Regions from separate parts of the Pseudomonas sp. SK3(2021) genome, predicted to be linked through region 2. Evidence: predicted binding sites of a transcription regulator. Region 2 holds the regulator's gene; each other region holds the start of a gene.

Region 1 (4,741 bases), 1.3 Mb from region 2:
GGTGGACCTGAGCAAGGAATGATCATGCTCAGCTCGCGGCCGGCCGGTACTGCAGGGCTTCGGCCAAGTGCTCGCGGCTGATCTGCTCGGCCTGCTCGAGGTCCGCCAGGGTACGGGCGACCTTGAGCAGGCGGTGGGCTGCGCGCAGGGACAGGGTCAGGCGTTCGCAGGCGGTTTCCAGCCAGCGCTCGTCGGTTGTGGATAACTGGCAATGCCGGCGCAGGCCCGGCAGGTTGAGAAAAGCATTCGCGCAACCCTGGCGTCGTTGTTGTCGCTCCCTGGCGCGGGCCACCAGGGCCGCGGCTTGCGCGGTGTTATCCCCAGCCTGGGGCTTGGGGTTGAGGGCGGTGCTTTCCCGGGCCACGGTCAGGTGCAAGTCGATGCGGTCGAGCAGCGGCCCGGAGAGCTTGTTGCGATAACGCTGGATCTGCTCCGGGGTGCAGCGGCAGCGGCCACTGGGTTCGCCCAGATATCCACAGGGGCAGGGGTTCATCGCCGCCACCAGCTGGAAGCGCGCGGGGAAATGTACCCGGTCGCGGGCCCGGGCAATGACGATCTGCCCGGACTCCAGCGGCTCGCGCAGCACCTCCAATACCTTGCGGTCGAACTCCGGCAGCTCATCAAGGAACAACACACCGTGATGGGCGAGGGTGATTTCCCCGGGTTGCGGTTTCGAGCCTCCCCCCACCAGTGCTGGCCCTGACGCAGAGTGGTGTGGCTGGCGAAACGGCCGTTGCGGCCAATGGCTCAGGGGAATGTGGCTGGTGACCGACTGGATGGCGGCCACTTCCAGGGCTTCCTGTTCCTCCAGCGGCGGCAACAGGCCGGGCAGGCGGCTGGCCAGCAAGGTCTTGCCGGTGCCTGGCGGGCCGCTGAACAGCAGGTTGTGCGCACCGGCCGCAGCCACCAGCAGCGCGCGTTTGGCGGCCAGTTGGCCCTGCACTTCATTCAGGTCGGGATAGGGCCGGTTCTGGTAGAGAAGGCCATCCGAGGCATAGGGCTCGATGGGGGTATGGCCGTTGAAGTGGGCGACGGCTTCCAGTAAATGATCGACTGCGATCACCTTCAATCCTGACGCCAGGCAGGCTTCCTCGGCATTCGCCCGCGGCACCATCAGCGTGCGTCCGGCCTGGCGCGCGGCCAGGGCTGCCGGTAGCACGCCGCGCACCGGACGAACCGCACCGGAAAGCGCCAGCTCGCCCAGGCATTCGACATTCTCCAGGGCCAGGGTCGGCACCTGTACGCTGGCGGCAAGAATGCCCAGGGCGATTGCCAGGTCGAAGCGCCCACCGTCCTTGGGCAGGTCGGCCGGGGCGAGGTTGAGGGTGATGCGCCGGGCCGGAAAATCGAAGCCGGCATTGAGAATGGCGCTGCGCACCCGGTCCTTGCTTTCCTTGACCGCCGCTTCGGGCAGGCCCACCAGGGTCAGGGCCGGCAGGCCGTTGGCCAGATGGACTTCGACCGACACGGACGGCGCTTGCACGCCGGTCTGGGCACGGCTGTAGACAATGGCCAGAGACATGACTCGTTCCTTGAGATGCGCTTGCCGCTTCCTGCGGTCTTGGAAGGATAGTCAGGTGCTATGGATTGGGCAGAGGGGAATGCAGACAGGATGTGTCGTTTATTGCAGGGCTGGTGCGAACAAGCTCGCTGCCACAGGCTTGACATGGCCTGGGTAGCAGCAAGCTGGCTCACGATGAGGAGGGCGGATTACTCGGCGGACGGTGTCAGCTTCGCTTCCAGCTCGGCCACCTTCGCCTCCAGGCTTTCCAGGCGGGCGCGGGTGCGGGCCAGCACGACCATCTGGCTGTCGAATTCTTCCCGGCTGACCAGGTCCAGCTTGCTGAAGCCGCTTTGCAGCAAGGCCTTGAACTGGCTTTCGATTTCGGCGCGGGGCAGTGGTGTGTCGCCGCTGAACAGACGGGCGGCATGGCCGCTCAGGGCATCGAGGAGGTCTTTGGGCGCGAGCATGGGAGGTGTCCTGAAAAACAATGGCGGGCAGTGTATCACGCACTGTCTATAGTCAATTGGCAGGCGGGGATGCACGCTTTTCGCGCATCGCGCCGGGCAGTGGCGCACTGTTGTTGTGCGTATCCGTGGCGATGATGGCGAAGTGGTCTCCGTGGTTGCGGCCAAGGGACTGAAATCAGTGGGTTTTCACGAGATGGCAAGGTTTCTGCTTAGTCGCTGATGACCCATGCACTGATGCAGTCGCTGTGACGAATGCAGTGCGGCAGGCGGAGCGGGGAAGTGTTTCGCCAGCAGCGGTTAGCTGGCGTCGGTCTGGTCGAGGAAGGCCGACGATGCGTTACAAAGCCAGGCACTGCGCTTAGACTTGAGTCGGGTTTGTTTTCCTGGGGCAAGTCCACCAATTCGGGAGAAAGTTTCATGAAGCTAGTCACTGCCATCATCAAGCCGTTCAAGTTGGACGACGTGCGCGAGTCGCTGTCCGAGATCGGCGTGCAGGGCATTACCGTTACCGAGGTCAAGGGCTTCGGCCGGCAGAAGGGGCACACCGAGCTGTATCGCGGCGCGGAGTACGTGGTCGACTTCCTGCCCAAGGTGAAGATCGACGTCGCCATCGACGACAAGGATCTTGATCGGGTCATCGAGGCGATAACCAAGGCCGCCAACACCGGCAAGATCGGTGACGGCAAGATCTTCGTGGTCAATCTGGAACAGGCTATTCGCATCCGTACCGGCGAAACCGATACCGACGCCATCTAAGCCGCCCCAAACCCAACGCCCCAGGAGAAAACAATATGACTCTGCGTAAAATCGCAGGGCTAGGAGCCCTGCTGTCCATCGTAATGCCTGGCCTGGCCATGGCGGCGGACGAAGTGGCAGCCCCAGTCCTCAATTCCGGCGACACCGCCTGGATGCTGACCTCGACAGCCTTGGTGCTGTTCATGACCATTCCCGGCCTGGCGCTGTTCTACGGCGGCATGGTGCGCTCGAAAAACATTCTTTCCGTGATGATGCAGTGCTTCGCCATTACCGGTCTGATCAGCATCCTGTGGGTCATTTATGGCTACAGCATCGCGTTCGACACCACCGGCATGGAGCAGGGCGTCGTCAATTTCAACTCCTTCGTCGGCGGCATGGGCAAGGCCTTCCTGGCCGGCGTTACCCCGGCGAGCCTGACCGGCCCGGCGGCGCTGTTCCCCGAGGCGGTGTTCATCACCTTCCAGATGACCTTCGCCATCATTACCCCGGCGCTGATCGTCGGTGCCTTTGCCGAGCGGATGAAATTCTCCGCCATGCTGATCTTCATGGCCATCTGGTTCACCCTGGTCTACGCGCCGATCGCGCACATGGTCTGGTCCGGCAACGGCGGCCTGATGTGGGACTGGGGCGTGCTGGACTTCGCCGGCGGCACCGTGGTGCATATCAACGCGGGTATCGCCGGCCTGGTGGCTTGCCTGGTGCTGGGCAAGCGTAAAGGCTTCCCGACCACCCCCATGGCGCCGCACAACCTGGGTTACACCCTGATGGGCGCAGCCATGCTGTGGATCGGCTGGTTCGGCTTCAACGCCGGTTCCGCCGCCGCCGCGAACGGCACCGCCGGCATGGCGATGCTGGTGACCCAGATCGCCACCGCCGCCGCCGCGCTGGGCTGGATGTTCGCCGAGTGGCTGACCCACGGTAAGCCAAGCGCCCTGGGTATCGCCTCGGGTGTGGTTGCCGGCCTGGTGGCGATCACGCCTGCCGCTGGCACCGTAGGTCCGATGGGCGCCCTGGTGATCGGCCTGGCAGCGGGCGTGGTGTGCTTCTTCTGCGCGACCACCCTGAAACGCAAGCTGGGCTACGACGATTCCCTGGATGCCTTCGGCGTGCACGGTATCGGCGGTATCCTCGGCGCGATCCTCACCGGTGTGTTCGCCGCGCCATCGCTGGGCGGCTTCGGCACTGTGACCGACATCGCCGCGCAAGTGTGGATCCAGTGCAAAGGCGTAGGCTTCACGGTGATCTACACCGCGATCGTGACCTTCATCATCCTCAAGGTGTTGGATGTGGTCATCGGGCTGCGTATCACCGAGGAGGAAGAGTCGGTCGGCCTCGACCTGGCGCAACACAACGAGCGTGGTTACAACCTGTAATTTCGCCTGAAAAAATACCCGGCTTGCCGGGTATTTTTTTGTCTGCGTTTTGTCATTGAGAGACAGCTGAAAGGTTTTTCCCAGAGCTTGTCAGCCAGTTTGATGAGCGCTTTTTTTTCGGGTCAATGACTTACAGCATTGGAGGAATATTCGGCACTTTGTTTTTTCCCAGAGCACGCTAGAATGCGCGCCGAATGTGCGGAGAACTGTATGTGGCAACAGACTCTGATTACCCTGCGGGCAAGGCCCCGGGGCTTTCATCTGGTAACGGACGAGTTGCTCGCCGGCCTGCCTGAACTGAAGGCATGTCGGGTCGGTCTGTTGCATTTGTGGCTGCAGCATACCTCGGCCTCGTTGACCATCAACGAGAATGCCGACCCTGCGGTTCGTCGTGACTTCGAGCGTTTTTTCAATACCCTGGTGCCTCAAGGCATGGCCGGGTATGAACATGACGACGAAGGGCCCGATGACCTGCCGGCGCACTTCAAGGCCAGTTTGCTAGGCTGTCAATTGAGCTTGCCGGTATCGGCAGGTCGCTTGGCGTTAGGCAGCTGGCAAGGCGTTTATCTGGGTGAGCATCGCGATCATGGCGGTGCCCGCAAAGTCCTTGCCACCTTGCACGGTGATAAGGCATAAGCCGC
Region 2 (4,741 bases):
GGCGAAAAACCTGGGGATTCCCCACCTGTTTCAGGGGCGCGAAGACAAACTGGTAGTGCTGGACGGGCTTCTTGCCCAACTGGGCCTAAGCTATGAGCAAGTCGCCTACCTGGGCGACGATCTGCCGGACCTGCCAGTGATCCGCCGGGTCGGCCTGGGCATGGCCGTCGCCAATGCCGCCCGATTTGTCCGTGAACACGCCCATGGCGTCACCCAGGCCCGTGGCGGCGAAGGTGCCGCCCGCGAGTTCTGCGAGTTGATCCTGCGCGCCCAAGGCAGCCTTGAAGCGGCCCACGCCGCCTACTTATAGAGCCTCCCATGCTGAGCAAAAAGATTCGCAACATACTGATCTTCGGCATCATCACCGTGCTGTTCCTGGCGGTGGGGTACTGGAACATCAGCCCGGAACGCTTCCTCGACAAGCCGGTCGCGCAGGTCGACGAAAGCGCCATCGACTACTACGCCATCAACGCCCGTAGCGTGCAGTACCTGCCCGACGGCAAGCTGCAGTACGAAATGACTTCCGACAAGGTCGAACACCTCAAGGCCACCGAGGTGACCCTGCTGACCAAGCCGGACCTGCAGATGTATCGCGGCACCACCTTCCCCTGGCACGTCCAGAGCGAGCGCGGCGAAGTCAATCCGGATGGCACCCAGGTCGAGTTGATCGATTCGGTACGGGTTTCCCGCACCGACGAGAAAAATCGCAACCTGCTGATCACCACGACCCGCATGACAGTATTCCCGCAGAAGCAATATGCGCAGACCGATCAAGACGTTAGAATCGACGGCGCCGGCGGCGTGACGACTGGCAAGGGAATGAAAGCGTATTTGAAAGACGGCAGGATGAACCTGCTATCGAACGTAAGAGGACAGTATGAGGCTCGTTAAAACCCTCCCTATTTTGCTCGGTCTGGGCGCAGCACTGGGAAGCGTGAGCGCCTGGTCTCTGCCGAACGATAGCCAGCAACCGATCCGCATCCAGGCCGACGACGCTCAACTGGACGACAAGAATGGCGTAGCCACCTACAGGGGCGACGTGATCATCACCCAGGGCTCGATGAAGGTCACCGGCAATACCGTGACCATCACCCGCACCCAGGCCGGTGACATCGACGTGGTGACCTCGGTGGGCAACCTGGCCTACTTCGAACAGCTTCAAACCCAGGGCGATACCAAGCCGGTCCAGGGCTACGGCGTGACCATCCAGTACCATGCCGCGCAGAACCGCGTCGTACTGATCGACCGCGCCAAAGTCGTCGACAAGGACGGCAACATCACCCAGGGCGAGAAAATCGTCTACGACACCAACAAGAAGCTGGCCAGCGCCGGTCGCGCCACCGGCAGCAAGGTCACCGAGTCGCGCCCACGGATCGACATGGTCATCCAGCCGAAAAAGAAAACTGACGAGCAAAAGGCCCAGTAATGGCAACTCTGAAAGCTCAGCACCTGGCCAAGAGCTACAAGAGCCGCCAGGTCGTGCGTGACGTCAGCCTGTCCATCGACAGCGGCCAGATCGTCGGCTTGCTCGGCCCCAACGGCGCCGGCAAGACCACCTGCTTCTACATGATCGTCGGCCTGGTCCAGGCCGATCAGGGTCGCATCCTGATCGACGACCTGGATGTCAGCCACCAGCCGATGCACGGCCGCGCCCGCGCCGGGATCGGCTACCTGCCGCAGGAAGCCTCGATCTTCCGCAAGCTCTCGGTGGCCGACAACATCATGGCCATCCTCGAGACCCGCAAGGAGCTCGACAAGGCCGGCCGTCGCCAGGAACTGGAAAGCCTGCTGCAGGAGTTCCACATCAGCCACATTCGCGACAACCTGGGCATGAGCCTTTCCGGCGGCGAACGTCGCCGTGTGGAAATCGCCCGCGCACTGGCCACCGCCCCCAAGTTCATCCTGCTCGACGAACCCTTCGCCGGCGTGGACCCGATCTCGGTAGGCGACATCAAGCAGATCATTCATCACCTGAAGGCCAAGGGCATCGGCGTACTCATCACCGACCACAACGTCCGTGAAACCCTGGATATCTGTGAAACCGCCTACATCGTCAACGACGGTCAACTGATCGCCGAAGGCGACGCCGAAACCATCCTAGCCAACGAGCTGGTCAAGGAAGTTTACCTGGGCCATGAGTTCCGCTTGTAAGCCCTGAGGTGTTTGGCTGGTCGCCAGAGCGCCCGCCCCAATAGAACCCTGCTGTTTTTATTGTTACAGCGCTCTAGGCAAACACTTCAGTTTCAGGCATATAATTTGCTTATGTTTGGCGCTCACGCGCCCTGTAGTGGATGGCGCATGTGCGCCGGCGAATAAGGTGTTAAGCCCCTGCCATGAAACCATCGCTAGTCCTCAGAATGGGCCAGCAGCTGACGATGACACCGCAGCTGCAACAGGCCATCCGCCTGCTCCAATTGTCGACCCTGGACCTGCAACAGGAAATCCAGGAGGCCCTGGAGTCCAACCCGATGCTCGAGCGCCAGGAAGAAGGCGACGACTTCGATAGCACCGATCCGCTGGCCGACAACGCCGAGCAGAAGCCCAATACCGATATCCAGGAACCCTCCTACCAGGAAGCCGCCCCGACGGTGGACAACCTCGAGGACGGTGAATGGAACGAACGCATTCCCAACGACCTACCGGTCGACACCGCCTGGGAAGACGTCTACCAGACCAGCGCCAGCAGCCTGCCCAGCAACGATGACGATGAGTGGGATTTCACCACCCGCACCTCGGCTGGCGAAAGCCTGCAGAGCCATCTGCTCTGGCAGTTGAACCTGGCGCCCATGTCCGATACCGATCGCCTGATCGCCGTGACCCTGATCGACTGCATCAACAATCAGGGCTATCTGGATGAAACCCTCGAGGAAATCCTCGAAGCCTTCGATCCGGAGCTGGACATCGAACTCGACGAAGTCGAGGCCGTCCTGCACCGCATCCAGCAATTCGAGCCTGCCGGTATCGGCGCCCGCAACCTGGGTGAGTGCCTGCTGTTGCAGCTGCGCCAGCTACCTGCCAAGACTCCTTGGCTGACTGAAGCCAAGCGCCTGGTCACCGACTTCATCGACCTGCTCGGCAGCCGCGACTACAGCCAGCTGATGCGGCGCATGAAGCTCAAGGAAGACGAACTGCGCCAGGTCATCGAACTGGTGCAGAGCCTCAACCCACGCCCGGGCTCGCAAATAGAATCCACCGAAGCCGAATACGTGGTCCCCGATGTCATCGTGCGCAAGGACAACGAACGCTGGCTGGTGGAGCTGAACCAGGAGTCCGTGCCGCGCCTGCGCGTCAACCCGCAGTACGCCGGCTTCGTGCGACGCGCCGACACCAGTGCCGACAACACCTTCATGCGCAACCAACTGCAGGAGGCTCGCTGGTTCATCAAGAGCCTGCAGAGCCGTAACGAAACCCTGATGAAAGTCGCCACCCAGATCGTCGAGCATCAGCGCGGCTTCCTCGAGTACGGCGATGAGGCGATGAAACCACTGGTCCTGCATGACATCGCCGAAGCGGTGGGCATGCACGAGTCGACGATTTCACGGGTGACCACGCAAAAATTCATGCATACCCCTCGGGGCATTTATGAACTGAAATACTTTTTCTCCAGCCACGTAAGTACCTCCGAAGGCGGCGAATGCTCGTCCACGGCGATCCGCGCGATCATCAAAAAACTGGTCGCCGCGGAAAATCAGAAAAAGCCGTTGAGTGACAGCAAGATCGCTGGTTTACTGGAGGCACAAGGCATTCAGGTAGCCCGTCGTACCGTCGCCAAGTACCGCGAATCCCTGGGGATCGCGCCTTCGAGCGAACGGAAGCGGTTGATGTAGCCGCCGGGCTCGCCACAGCGTTCCAGTGGCAGGTCAATCGACCTGCCGCTTTATGCACTGGCAACGAAGGAGAAGCTGTATGCAAGTCAACATCAGTGGACACCAACTGGAAGTGACCGAACCTCTGCGCGCTTACATCGGCGAAAAACTCGACCGACTGGAGCGGCACTTTGACAAGATTACCAATGTGCAGGTAACGCTGGCCGTCGAGAAACTGAAGCAAAAAATCGAGGCCACGCTGCACATCCATGGTGGGGAAGTCGTCGCCAATGCAGAACATGACGACATGTATGCCGCAATCGACTTGCTCACGGACAAGCTTGACCGCCAACTGAAAAAGCATAAGGAAAAGCAACTCCACCTTCTCCAAGGCACGGGTCGCTAACACTCCCCTCCCATGATCCGACTTGAAAGCATCCTGACCCCCGGCCGTTCCCTGGTGAACGTGCCGGGCGGCAGCAAAAAGCGCGCCCTCGAACAAATTGCCAACCTGATCAGCCGAGAAGTGCCTGATCTGGAGATGCAAGATGTCTTCGAAAGCCTGATTGCCCGAGAAAAACTGGGTTCTACCGGTTTTGGCAATGGCATCGCCATTCCACACTGCCGCCTCAAAGGCTGTGAGTCGCCCATCAGTGCCCTGATGCACCTGGACGCTCCCATCGATTTCGACGCCATCGACGGCGCACCGGTCGACCTGCTGTTCGTACTGCTGGTCCCGGAAGCCGCCACCGATGCGCACCTGGAACTGCTCCGGCAGATTGCCAGCATGCTGGACCGCAAAGAGGTGCGCGACAAGCTGCGCAGCGCCACCAGCAACGAAGCCTTGTACAAGGTTGTCCTGGACGAACAGAACGGTCAGTAATCATGCGCTTGATCATCGTCAGCGGCCGGTCCGGCTCGGGTAAAAGCACCGC
Region 3 (4,741 bases), 600 kb from region 2:
TGATGTGGTAGCCGTTCCAGTTGATGGCGGTGTTTTTGGCCAGGATGGTAATACCGCGCTCTTTTTCCTGGTCGTTGGAGTCCATCACGCGCTCGTCGTTGAGCTCGTTGCGCTCCAGAGTGCCGGATTGACGCAGGAGTTTGTCTACCAGGGTGGTTTTACCGTGGTCAACGTGAGCAATGATGGCGATGTTGCGTAGATTTTCGATCACTTGTGTATCTCGATCAGAGGATTCGGTGTGCTGACAACTGCTGGCAGCGATTAACAATAGAGTCCGGCAAGGCCGTTACAGCTTGACGGTGGCGTCGGGGGGCCGGTGACGCAAGCCACAGGCAAACAGCCCCGGGCACTTAGCTCGGTCTATAAACGCGCACATTGGCATGTCCCTCACTGAGCAGATGGTGAGCATGCAGGCGACTCATGACGCCTTTGTCGCAATACAGCAGGTACTGGCGAGTAGGGTCCAGTTCCTTGAAGCGTGCGTTCAATGCATAGAACGGCAGCGCTTTTATCTCGATGCCAGCCAACTCCAACGGGTCGTCTTCCTGAGCATCCGGATGCCGGATGTCGATCACGATCTGCCCCGCCAGCGCCTCGCTGACTTCTTCGATCTGCAAATCCTGGCCCAGTTCGTCGATCACCCGATCGATCGGCACCAGTTTGGCCCGCTCGATCGCACGCTCGAGCACCGCCATGTCGAATTCTTTCTCTTCATGCTCCACGCGATGGCGCTTGGCGTGGGTCTTGGGGTTCACCGAGATGACCCCGCAGTACTCCGGCATGTGCTTGGCGAAGTCGGCGGTGCCGATTTCGTTGGCCAGGTCGATGATGTCCTGCTTGTGGCTGGCGATCAGCGGGCGCAGCACCAGCTTGTCGGTCACGCAGTCGATGACGGAGAGGTTCGGCAGGGTCTGGCTCGACACCTGGGAAATTGCCTCGCCGGTGACCAGTGCGTCGATGTGCAGGCGGTCGGCGATGCTCGACGCGGCACGCAACATCATACGCTTCAAAATGACGCCCATATGACTGTTGTCGACTTTGCCGAGGATTTCGCCGAGCACTTCCTCGAACGGCACGCTGACGAACAGCACGCGCTGGGAGCTGCCGTACTTCTTCCAGATATAGTGCGCGACTTCCATCACGCCCAATTCGTGGGCACGCCCGCCCAGGTTGAAGAAGCAGAAGTGGCTCATCAGGCCGCGACGCATGATCTGGTAGGCCGCCACCGTGGAATCGAAACCGCCGGACATCAAAACCAGGGTCTGTTCCAGGGCGCCCAGCGGATAACCGCCAATGCTGTTGTGCTGGCTGTGGATCACGAACAACCGTTGGTCGCGAATTTCCATCCGCACTTCGATTTCCGGTTCTTTCAGGGAAATTCCGGCGGCGCCGCACTGCCGACGCAACTGGCTGCCGACGTATTTTTCCACATCCATGGAGCTGAATGGGTGCTTGCCGGCGCGCTTGCAGCGCACGGCGAAAACTTTCCCCGCCAGGGCCTCGCCAAAGTGCTGCTTGCACTTGGCGACTATGTCGTCGAAGTCGCCCAGCGGGTATTCATCGACCTGCAGGAAATGCGCGATGCCCGGCATGCAGCTCAGGCGCTCGGTCATCTCCTTCAAGGCTTTCGGCTCGCTGACGGCGGTTTCCAGCTCGAGGTTGTCCCACACACCATTGACCACCACAGCCGGGTCCAGGTCGCGGAGCACAGCACGGATGTTCTTGGCCAACTGACGGATGAAACGCGTCCGTACCGGGCGGCTCTTGATGGTGATTTCCGGGAAAACTTTAACGATTAGTTTCATGAAAACAGCGCGCGCTGGGCCAGCCGAAAAAGGGGGGCGCGGATTATAGCGGAAATTGCTCAAGGTTTAACCAATTAATGTGCACTCGGTTTTTAGTGCACCAAAATGGATCATGCAGAGAGAAAGTCGCAACATTGCGGTGCGCGATTTTGCCCTTCCGGGCCAAATACCGCCTGGAATGCGTGAGTTTGGGGCATAAAACCCAACTCAGGGCACTGGCATGCAATTTGCTCCCTTGTGAGGCAGGTTGCCATGGCAGAGTATCTGCGCCGGCATCACCCACATTCTAAGGGCACACCAACACTCGCCCGAAGCCACCCGGAGGACACTATGTCGAAGTCGGTTCAACTCATCAAAGATCATGACGTCAAATGGATTGATCTGCGCTTCACTGACACCAAAGGCACTCAGCACCACGTGACCATGCCGGCCCGTGATGCGCTGGATGACGATTTCTTCGAAATCGGCAAAATGTTCGACGGTTCCTCCATCGCTGGCTGGAAAGGCATCGAAGCCTCCGACATGATCCTGATGCCGGTTGACGAAACCGCCGTCCTGGACCCGTTCACCGAAGAGCCGACCCTGATCCTGGTCTGCGACATCATCGAACCTTCGACCATGCAGGGCTACGATCGCGACCCACGCGCCATCGCCAAGCGTGCCGAGGAGTACCTGAAGTCCACCGGTATCGGCGACACCGTATTCGTAGGTCCAGAGCCTGAGTTCTTCATCTTCGACGAAGTGAAGTTCAAGTCCGACATCTCCGGCTCCATGTTCAAGATCTTCTCCGAGCAAGGCTCGTGGATGTCCGACCAGGACGTGGAAGGCGGCAACAAAGGCCACCGTCCAGGCGTCAAAGGCGGCTACTTCCCGGTTCCTCCGTTCGACCACGACCACGAAATCCGTACCTCCATGTGTAATGCCATGGAAGAAATGGGCCTGGTCATCGAAGTTCACCACCACGAAGTGGCGACTGCCGGCCAGAACGAAATCGGCGTGAAGTTCAACACCCTGGTCAACAAGGGCGACGAAGTTCAGACCCTGAAGTACTGCGTACACAACGTGGCCGATGCCTACGGCCGCACCGCTACCTTCATGCCCAAGCCTCTGTACGGCGACAACGGCTCGGGTATGCACGTGCACATGTCCATCTCCAAGGATGGCAAGAACACCTTCGCTGGCGAAGGTTATGCCGGCCTGTCCGACACCGCCCTGTACTTCATCGGCGGCATCATCAAGCACGGTAAGGCCCTGAACGGTTTCACCAACCCTTCGACCAACTCCTACAAGCGTCTGGTACCAGGCTTCGAAGCTCCGGTAATGCTGGCCTACTCGGCTCGCAACCGTTCCGCTTCGATCCGTATCCCTTACGTGTCGAGCCCTAAAGCCCGCCGTATCGAAGCCCGTTTCCCGGATCCGGCTGCCAACCCATACCTGGCCTTCGCTGCCCTGCTGATGGCCGGCCTGGACGGTATCCAGAACAAGATCCACCCTGGCGACGCCGCTGACAAAAACCTGTACGACCTGCCGCCTGAAGAGGCGAAAGAGATCCCACAAGTTTGCGGCAGCCTGAAAGAAGCCCTGGAAGAGCTGGACAAAGGTCGTGCGTTCCTGACCAAAGGCGGCGTTTTCAGCGACGACTTCATCGACGCCTACATCGCCCTGAAAAGCGAAGAAGAAATCAAGGTCCGTACCTTCGTACACCCACTGGAATACGAGCTGTACTACAGCTGCTGATCCGGTAGCGCCGCCCCACGCGGCGTGAATGAAAAAGCCCCCGGCTCGAAAGAGCTCGGGGTTTTTTTTTGCCCATTGGCCGGATGACTTGCGATAGTGCGCGCCTGGAATATCAACACCATCGCTCCCGACCGAGGCCCGCCATGCCGTCCCCCCTGCAAATCTGCCTTGCCCTGTCCGCCGCCCTCCTCGCCGGAACGGCCCAGGCCGCCCCAGCGCCGGCCAGCCTGGTCCTACTGCTGGCCAGCATCGAAGAACGCCTGGCCATCGCCGACCAGGTGGCCCTGAGCAAATGGGACAGCCACAAACCGGTGGAAGATCGCCCGCGCGAGCGTGAGGTGATTGCCGGCGCGGTGGCCCAGGCGCCGGCCTATAAACTCGACGGCGCGGCGGTGGAACAGTTTTTCGCCGCGCAGATCGAGGCCAACAAGCTGGTGCAGTACGCCCATCTATCCGAGTGGACCCTACAAGCCCAGGCACCGAACGCACCGCGCCCGGACCTGGTGGGGCAGATCCGCCCGCAACTTGACCGGTTACAAAAACGCCTGCTGCAGCAACTGGCGGATTTCAGCCCCCACCGCAACGACCCGCAGTGCCCACAGTGGCTGGCCCAGGCCACCCACGGAGCTGATCGGGCACCACTGCGCCAACTGGCACTGATCCGCGCCATCGCCGAGCTTTGTGTGTTCAAAGGTTGAAGCGGCGAACCCGGGGCCGGTCCGCGGCTCTATGCTGGAGGCAATTTCATCCTTGAAGCCGCCGACCCAAGCACCCAGGAAAGCCGCCATGCGTGTGCACTGTCTCTACCTGCTGTTGCTGGCCGCCCTGCCGGCCGCCGCGCAGATCTACCGCTACACTGACGCCCACGGCAACACGGCCTACAGCGACCAGCCGCCGGCCGGCGTGCCCGGCCAGGCCGTCGAGCTGGCGCCGCTGAACCGCATCGAGGCGCCCAGGCCGTTCACACCGCCCGGCGTCGATCCAGTACAAACGCCCCCCTCCCGCGCACCGGCCTACACCACCCTGGAGCTGAGCGGCGTAGCGGATGGCGGCGTGGTGCGCGCCAATAACGGCACCTTCAAGGTCGAGGTGCGCCTGCAACCGCCCCTGCTCAACGAGCATCGCCTGCGCCTGTTGCTGGACGATCAGCCTTACGGCCAGCCCGGCAACCTGCCGAGCCTGCAATTGGTGAACATCGA
Region 4 (4,741 bases), 2.0 Mb from region 2:
GAAAGGCCCGCTGCTGGAAGGCATCTATCGCACGCGCCTCAAGACCCAGCCACCAGCCGAATGGAAGGATCTGGGCAAGGAAGAGCGCACCGCGAAAATGCGTGAAGGCGTGATCAAGTTCTGGAGTGGCAGCGATGTGCTGTTGCGCCAGCTGGGCCAGGAACGGGCCAGCAGCATCAAGGACTTCCTGGTGGACAAGGGCCAACTGGCGGACGACCGGGTCTACTTCATCGATGCCAACCTCGGCCAGGCCGAAAGCGACGGTCGGGTCATTACCCCCATGCACCTGGACGCCGAATAACCGCCCTTCCCGCCGCCCCGGGAACGGGTCGGCCCTGCGGTTTTCCCGCCACAAACAGAACAGGCCCCGACACACTGTGCCGGGGCCTGTTCTGTTTGCAGAGGAGCCACCTCCCTGTGGCCATTCGCATGAACCTTCAGGGAAGCGGTAGATAAGTCATCTACCGCATCCTCTCCCTGTCCCGGAAAGAAGCTTGAGGCCTACTCGGTTTTCAAACCGTCAGCCGATACCGCCTTCACGCCCTTGATATTCTTGGCGATGTTGACTGCGGTTTCTTTCTGCGCCGCGGTCAGAGCAGTGGTGGAGGACAGGGAAACCACGCCCTTGTTGGTTTCGACCTTGATGTCGGTACCAGGAATGCCTTTTTCAGTTACGAGATCCGCTTTGACTTTGGTGGTGATCCAGGTGTCGGAAGTGGCTTCCTTGGCCTTGGTCACTTCACCCGCCGCGAGCACCATTGGCGCCTGAGTAGCTTGAGAGGTCTGGGCAAATGCAACGTTAGCCATGGTCAGGGTCAGAGCGGTAGCAGTTGCAGCAGCGATAGCGAACGTCTTCATACGAGTAACTCCTGTTCTTCTGGAAAACCTGCTCCAAGTCCTGGCAGCAGGGTTACTTAAGTAGATTGCAGGCGTTATGCCAAGTTCATAAAAACAATAAAGCCTTTAAATATCAATGAGTTATAAAACTGACAGAGCACTTTCGATCATGCAAAATGCATGACCGGCGAATAATCTGCATGCAAGTTGCATTTCCCGCTGGAGAGCTAACTTCCTGAATTCTCGATACTTTCCCAAAAGGCGCAGCGGCGCGTGGCGTTTCACGGACCGAGCCAGCGAGAACCGGGCTCAACTGCCGCTGGCGGTGCAACCCTTGGGGGAGTAATCCGCGGGGACCGTGGTGGTGCAGACCCAGCCATCGGCCGTGGTGCGGGTCAGGGTGACGGTCTTGTTCAACACCGGCGCCGGTGCATTGAGGATGGTGCAGCCAATGGTTCCTGCCCCGGTCGAGGCAGAACCCGCGGCGGTCATGGTGCAGTTCGATGTCGCCGCCTTGCCCCCCACCAGCTCCAGGGTCGGGTCGCTGCCCTGGTTCAGCACGTCCTCGAAGTTGACCTTCAGCGCCGAGGCTTCGGCCAACGCCGCGGTGACCTTGGCCCGCGCCTGGTATTTGGAATACAGCGGCATGGCAAAGGTGGCCAGGATGCCGATGATCGCCACGACGACCAGCAACTCGATCAAGGTAAAACCTTTCTGATACTTCATTTATCTGCTCCAAGCAGGGGATATCCAGGGGTCTGGGCACTCACCAGACAGCCATAGCACAGCCTGTGCCAGCGCCTGCGCCCCCGGGAAAACGGGAGCTTAGCGACGCGGACCTGCAGCAGTGAGCGCCAGAAGTCGCACTATCTGACACTTTTTGTCAGCCAAGTGCCCTGAGCCACTCGCCGTGACGGGCTACGCTGTCACTCGACCATCGATTCCATTCACGGCCCTCCCTATCCAAGGAACGTATCGGGCCATTCAAACTCTATGAGCCGGACGCCGCGCCCACACGGCGATCCATTCGCTAACGCACAGGGCATTGCCGGCCCTGAGGATCCATCATTACCCGGGGACTCGACACCATGGCGGTCAAAGCAGCAAAAGTCAGTGTTTACCTGTGGGAAGGCACCGACAGGCAAGGCAGCAAACTGCGCGGCGAATTGAGCGGCCATACCCCTTCGCTGATCAGGGCCCAACTGCGCAAGCAAGGCATCAGCCCGGCCAGGGTCAGGAAGAAATCCAGCTCGCTGTTCCAGCGCACGCCCCCGATCAAGGCTCGCGACATCAGCCTGTTCACCCGGCAGTTGGCGACCCTGATCAAGGCCGGCGTGCCGCTGCTGCAGTCGTTCGACATCATTGCCGAGGGCTTCGATAACCCGAACATGCGCAAACTGATGGCCGAGCTGAAACAGGACATCGCCGCCGGCAGCAGCTTCACTGGCGCATTACGCAAGAGGCCGCGGTATTTCGACGAGCTGTACTGCAGCCTGGTGGATGCCGGCGAACAGGCCGGCGCCCTGGAAACCCTGCTGGAGCGGGTGGCGACCTACAAGGAAAAAAGCGAGAACCTCAAGACGCGAATCCGCAAGGCCATGACCTATCCCCTGGCGGTGATCTGCGTGGCGCTGGTGGTGACGGGGATCCTGCTGGTCAAGGTGGTGCCGCAATTCCAGTCGATGTTCCAAGGCTTCGGCGCGCAACTGCCGGTGTTCACCCAACTGGTCATCGCCCTCTCGGAATTCGTGCAGCACTGGTGGTGGCTGCTGGCGGGCGCTCTGTTGCTCAGCGCATTCGGCCTGCGCCATGCCCACCGGCGCTCACCACGCTTTCGCCACTGGCTGGACGCGGGCCTGCTGAAACTGCCGTTGGTGGCGCCGCTGCTGTACAAGTCCGCGGTGGCCCGCTACGCCCGCACCTTGTCCACCACCTTCGCAGCCGGGGTACCGCTGGTGGAAGCCTTGAGCTCGGTCGCCGGAGCCACCGGCAATCAGGTGTTCAAGCATGCGGTGAACCGCATCAGGCAGGACGTGGCGACCGGCATGCAATTGCACTTTTCCATGCGCGCATCCGGCATATTTCCCGGCATGGCGATCCAGATGACCGCCATCGGCGAAGAATCCGGGGCCCTGGATGGCATGCTGGAAAAAGTCGCGATCCACTACGAGGAAGAGGTCGATACCCTGGTCGACACCCTGAGCAGTCTCATGGAGCCCGTGATCATGGTAGTTTTGGGCACCCTGGTCGGCGGCCTGGTGGTCGCCATGTACTTACCCATCTTCCAACTCGGCACAGCGATCTGAACATGTCATTGACTGAGGTCCTGGCCAGCTATCCGCTGGTCTTCGTAGCATCGATGCTGGTCCTGGGCCTGATTGTCGGCAGCTTTCTCAATGTGCTGATCTGGCGTCTGCCAAAGATGCTCGAGCGCGACTGGCACGCCCAGGCCCGTGACATCCTGGGGCTGCCCGTCGAGCCTGCCGGACCGACCTACAACCTGTTGCTCCCGCACTCCCAGTGCCCCCACTGCGCCCACCCGATCCGCCCCTGGGAAAACATCCCGCTGTTCAGTTACTTGCTGCTGCGCGGACGCTGCTCCGCATGCAAGGCACCGATCGGCCGGCGCTACCCGCTGGTGGAGCTGAGCTGCGGCCTGGCCTCGGCGTTCGTGGCCTGGCATTTCGGCTTTGGCTGGCAGGCCGTCCTGATGCTGCTCCTGAGCTGGGGCCTGTTGGCAATGAGCCTGATCGATGCCGATCATCAACTGTTGCCCGACGTACTGGTGCTGCCGCTGTTGTGGCTGGGCCTGATCGTCAATGGCTTCGACCTGTTCGTCAGCCTCCACGATGCGCTGTGGGGCGCCGTGGCCGGCTACCTGTGCCTGTGGTCGGTGTACTGGTTGTTCAAGCTGCTGACCGGCAAGGAAGGCATGGGGCACGGCGATTTCAAGCTGCTGGCCATGTTCGGCGCCTGGGGCGGCTGGCAGATTCTGCCGATGACCCTGCTGCTGGCCTCACTGACAGGAGCCCTGGCCGGGATCGCCCTGCTGCGTCGCAACCGCGCGCAAATGTCCACGCCTATTCCTTTCGGCCCCTTTCTGGCGATTGCCGGCTGGATTGCCTTGCTCTGGGGTGGTCAAATAACCGTCTCTTATTTGCAGTTTGTCGGTTTCAGATGACCAAGCCTGTTTTCAAACCCTGGATCCTCGGCCTTACCGGCGGTATCGGCAGTGGCAAAAGTGCCGCGGCCCAGCACTTCATCGACCTGGGCATCCATGTGGTGGATGCCGATCACGCCGCCCGCTGGGTGGTGGAACCCGGCCGTCCGGCCCTGGCCCGCATTGCCGAACATTTCGGCGACGGCGTGCTGCAGGCCGATGGCCAGTTGGACCGCGCCGCGCTGCGCACGCTGATCTTCGAGGTGCCGCAACAACGCCTCTGGCTGGAGGCCTTGCTGCATCCGTTGATTGCCGATGAGATCGCCGCGCACCTGGCCCGCGCCGAGTCGCCCTACGCGATTCTGGTGTCACCGCTGCTGATCGAATCCGGGCAATACGCGATGACCCAGCGGATCCTGGTGATCGATGTGCCGCAACAACTGCAGATCGAACGGACCCTGCAACGCGACCGGATCAGCGAACAGCAGATCCAGGCGATTCTCAAGGCCCAGGCGACCCGCGAAGATCGCCTGAGCCATGCCGACGATGTGCTGGTCAACGACCGTGACCTCGCCTGGCTGCACAGCGAGGTCGAACGCCTGCATCACTTTTACCTTACCTTGCGTGGAGGCCAGTCATGAGCCAACCCCTGACCGTGGAATGTCCAACCTGCGGTGCGCCCGTGGAGTGGACCGCGAGCAACGTCAACCGTCCGTTCTGCTCGGACCGCTGCAAACTGATCGA

What was found. Region 2 encodes sigma-54, which starts transcription at its own class of promoters, with help from an activator protein. Its sites were predicted from a motif close to ANTGGCATNNANNTTGCTNT; they were not measured.
Region 1: the regulator sigma-54 is predicted to act here: its motif matches at 2,164-2,183, upstream of glnK (P-II family nitrogen regulator).
Region 3: the regulator sigma-54 is predicted to act here: its motif matches at 2,020-2,039, upstream of glnA (glutamate--ammonia ligase).
Region 4: the regulator sigma-54 is predicted to act here: its motif matches at 1,617-1,636, upstream of IF690_RS25410 (pilin).

The regions. Positions count from the first base shown of each region.
Region 1 is NZ_CP061943.1:6,474,512-6,479,252, reverse strand. It holds gene IF690_RS28910 (aldose 1-epimerase family protein) at 1-22, shown strand, start outside; gene IF690_RS28905 (YifB family Mg chelatase-like AAA ATPase) at 29-1,522, opposite strand; gene IF690_RS28900 (accessory factor UbiK family protein) at 1,711-1,971, opposite strand; gene glnK (P-II family nitrogen regulator) at 2,389-2,727, shown strand; gene IF690_RS28890 (ammonium transporter) at 2,763-4,100, shown strand; gene IF690_RS28885 (secondary thiamine-phosphate synthase enzyme YjbQ) at 4,311-4,736, shown strand.
Region 2 is NZ_CP061943.1:1,243,381-1,248,121, reverse strand. It holds gene IF690_RS05520 (KdsC family phosphatase) at 1-310, shown strand, start outside; gene lptC (LPS export ABC transporter periplasmic protein LptC) at 319-891, shown strand; gene lptA (lipopolysaccharide transport periplasmic protein LptA) at 878-1,426, shown strand; gene lptB (LPS export ABC transporter ATP-binding protein) at 1,426-2,151, shown strand; gene IF690_RS05500 (RNA polymerase factor sigma-54) at 2,334-3,827, shown strand; gene hpf (ribosome hibernation-promoting factor, HPF/YfiA family) at 3,907-4,212, shown strand; gene ptsN (PTS IIA-like nitrogen regulatory protein PtsN) at 4,225-4,689, shown strand; gene rapZ (RNase adapter RapZ) at 4,692-4,741, shown strand, end outside.
Region 3 is NZ_CP061943.1:643,877-648,617, reverse strand. It holds gene typA (translational GTPase TypA) at 1-211, opposite strand, end outside; gene thiI (tRNA uracil 4-sulfurtransferase ThiI) at 351-1,805, opposite strand; gene glnA (glutamate--ammonia ligase) at 2,136-3,542, shown strand; gene IF690_RS02920 (chorismate mutase) at 3,686-4,240, shown strand; gene IF690_RS02915 (DUF4124 domain-containing protein) at 4,329-4,741, shown strand, end outside.
Region 4 is NZ_CP061943.1:5,740,521-5,745,261, forward strand. It holds gene IF690_RS25400 (DUF748 domain-containing protein) at 1-301, shown strand, start outside; gene IF690_RS25405 (BON domain-containing protein) at 502-858, opposite strand; gene IF690_RS25410 (pilin) at 1,147-1,563, opposite strand; gene IF690_RS25415 (type II secretion system F family protein) at 1,926-3,143, shown strand; gene IF690_RS25420 (prepilin peptidase) at 3,146-4,018, shown strand; gene coaE (dephospho-CoA kinase) at 4,015-4,638, shown strand; gene yacG (DNA gyrase inhibitor YacG) at 4,635-4,741, shown strand, end outside.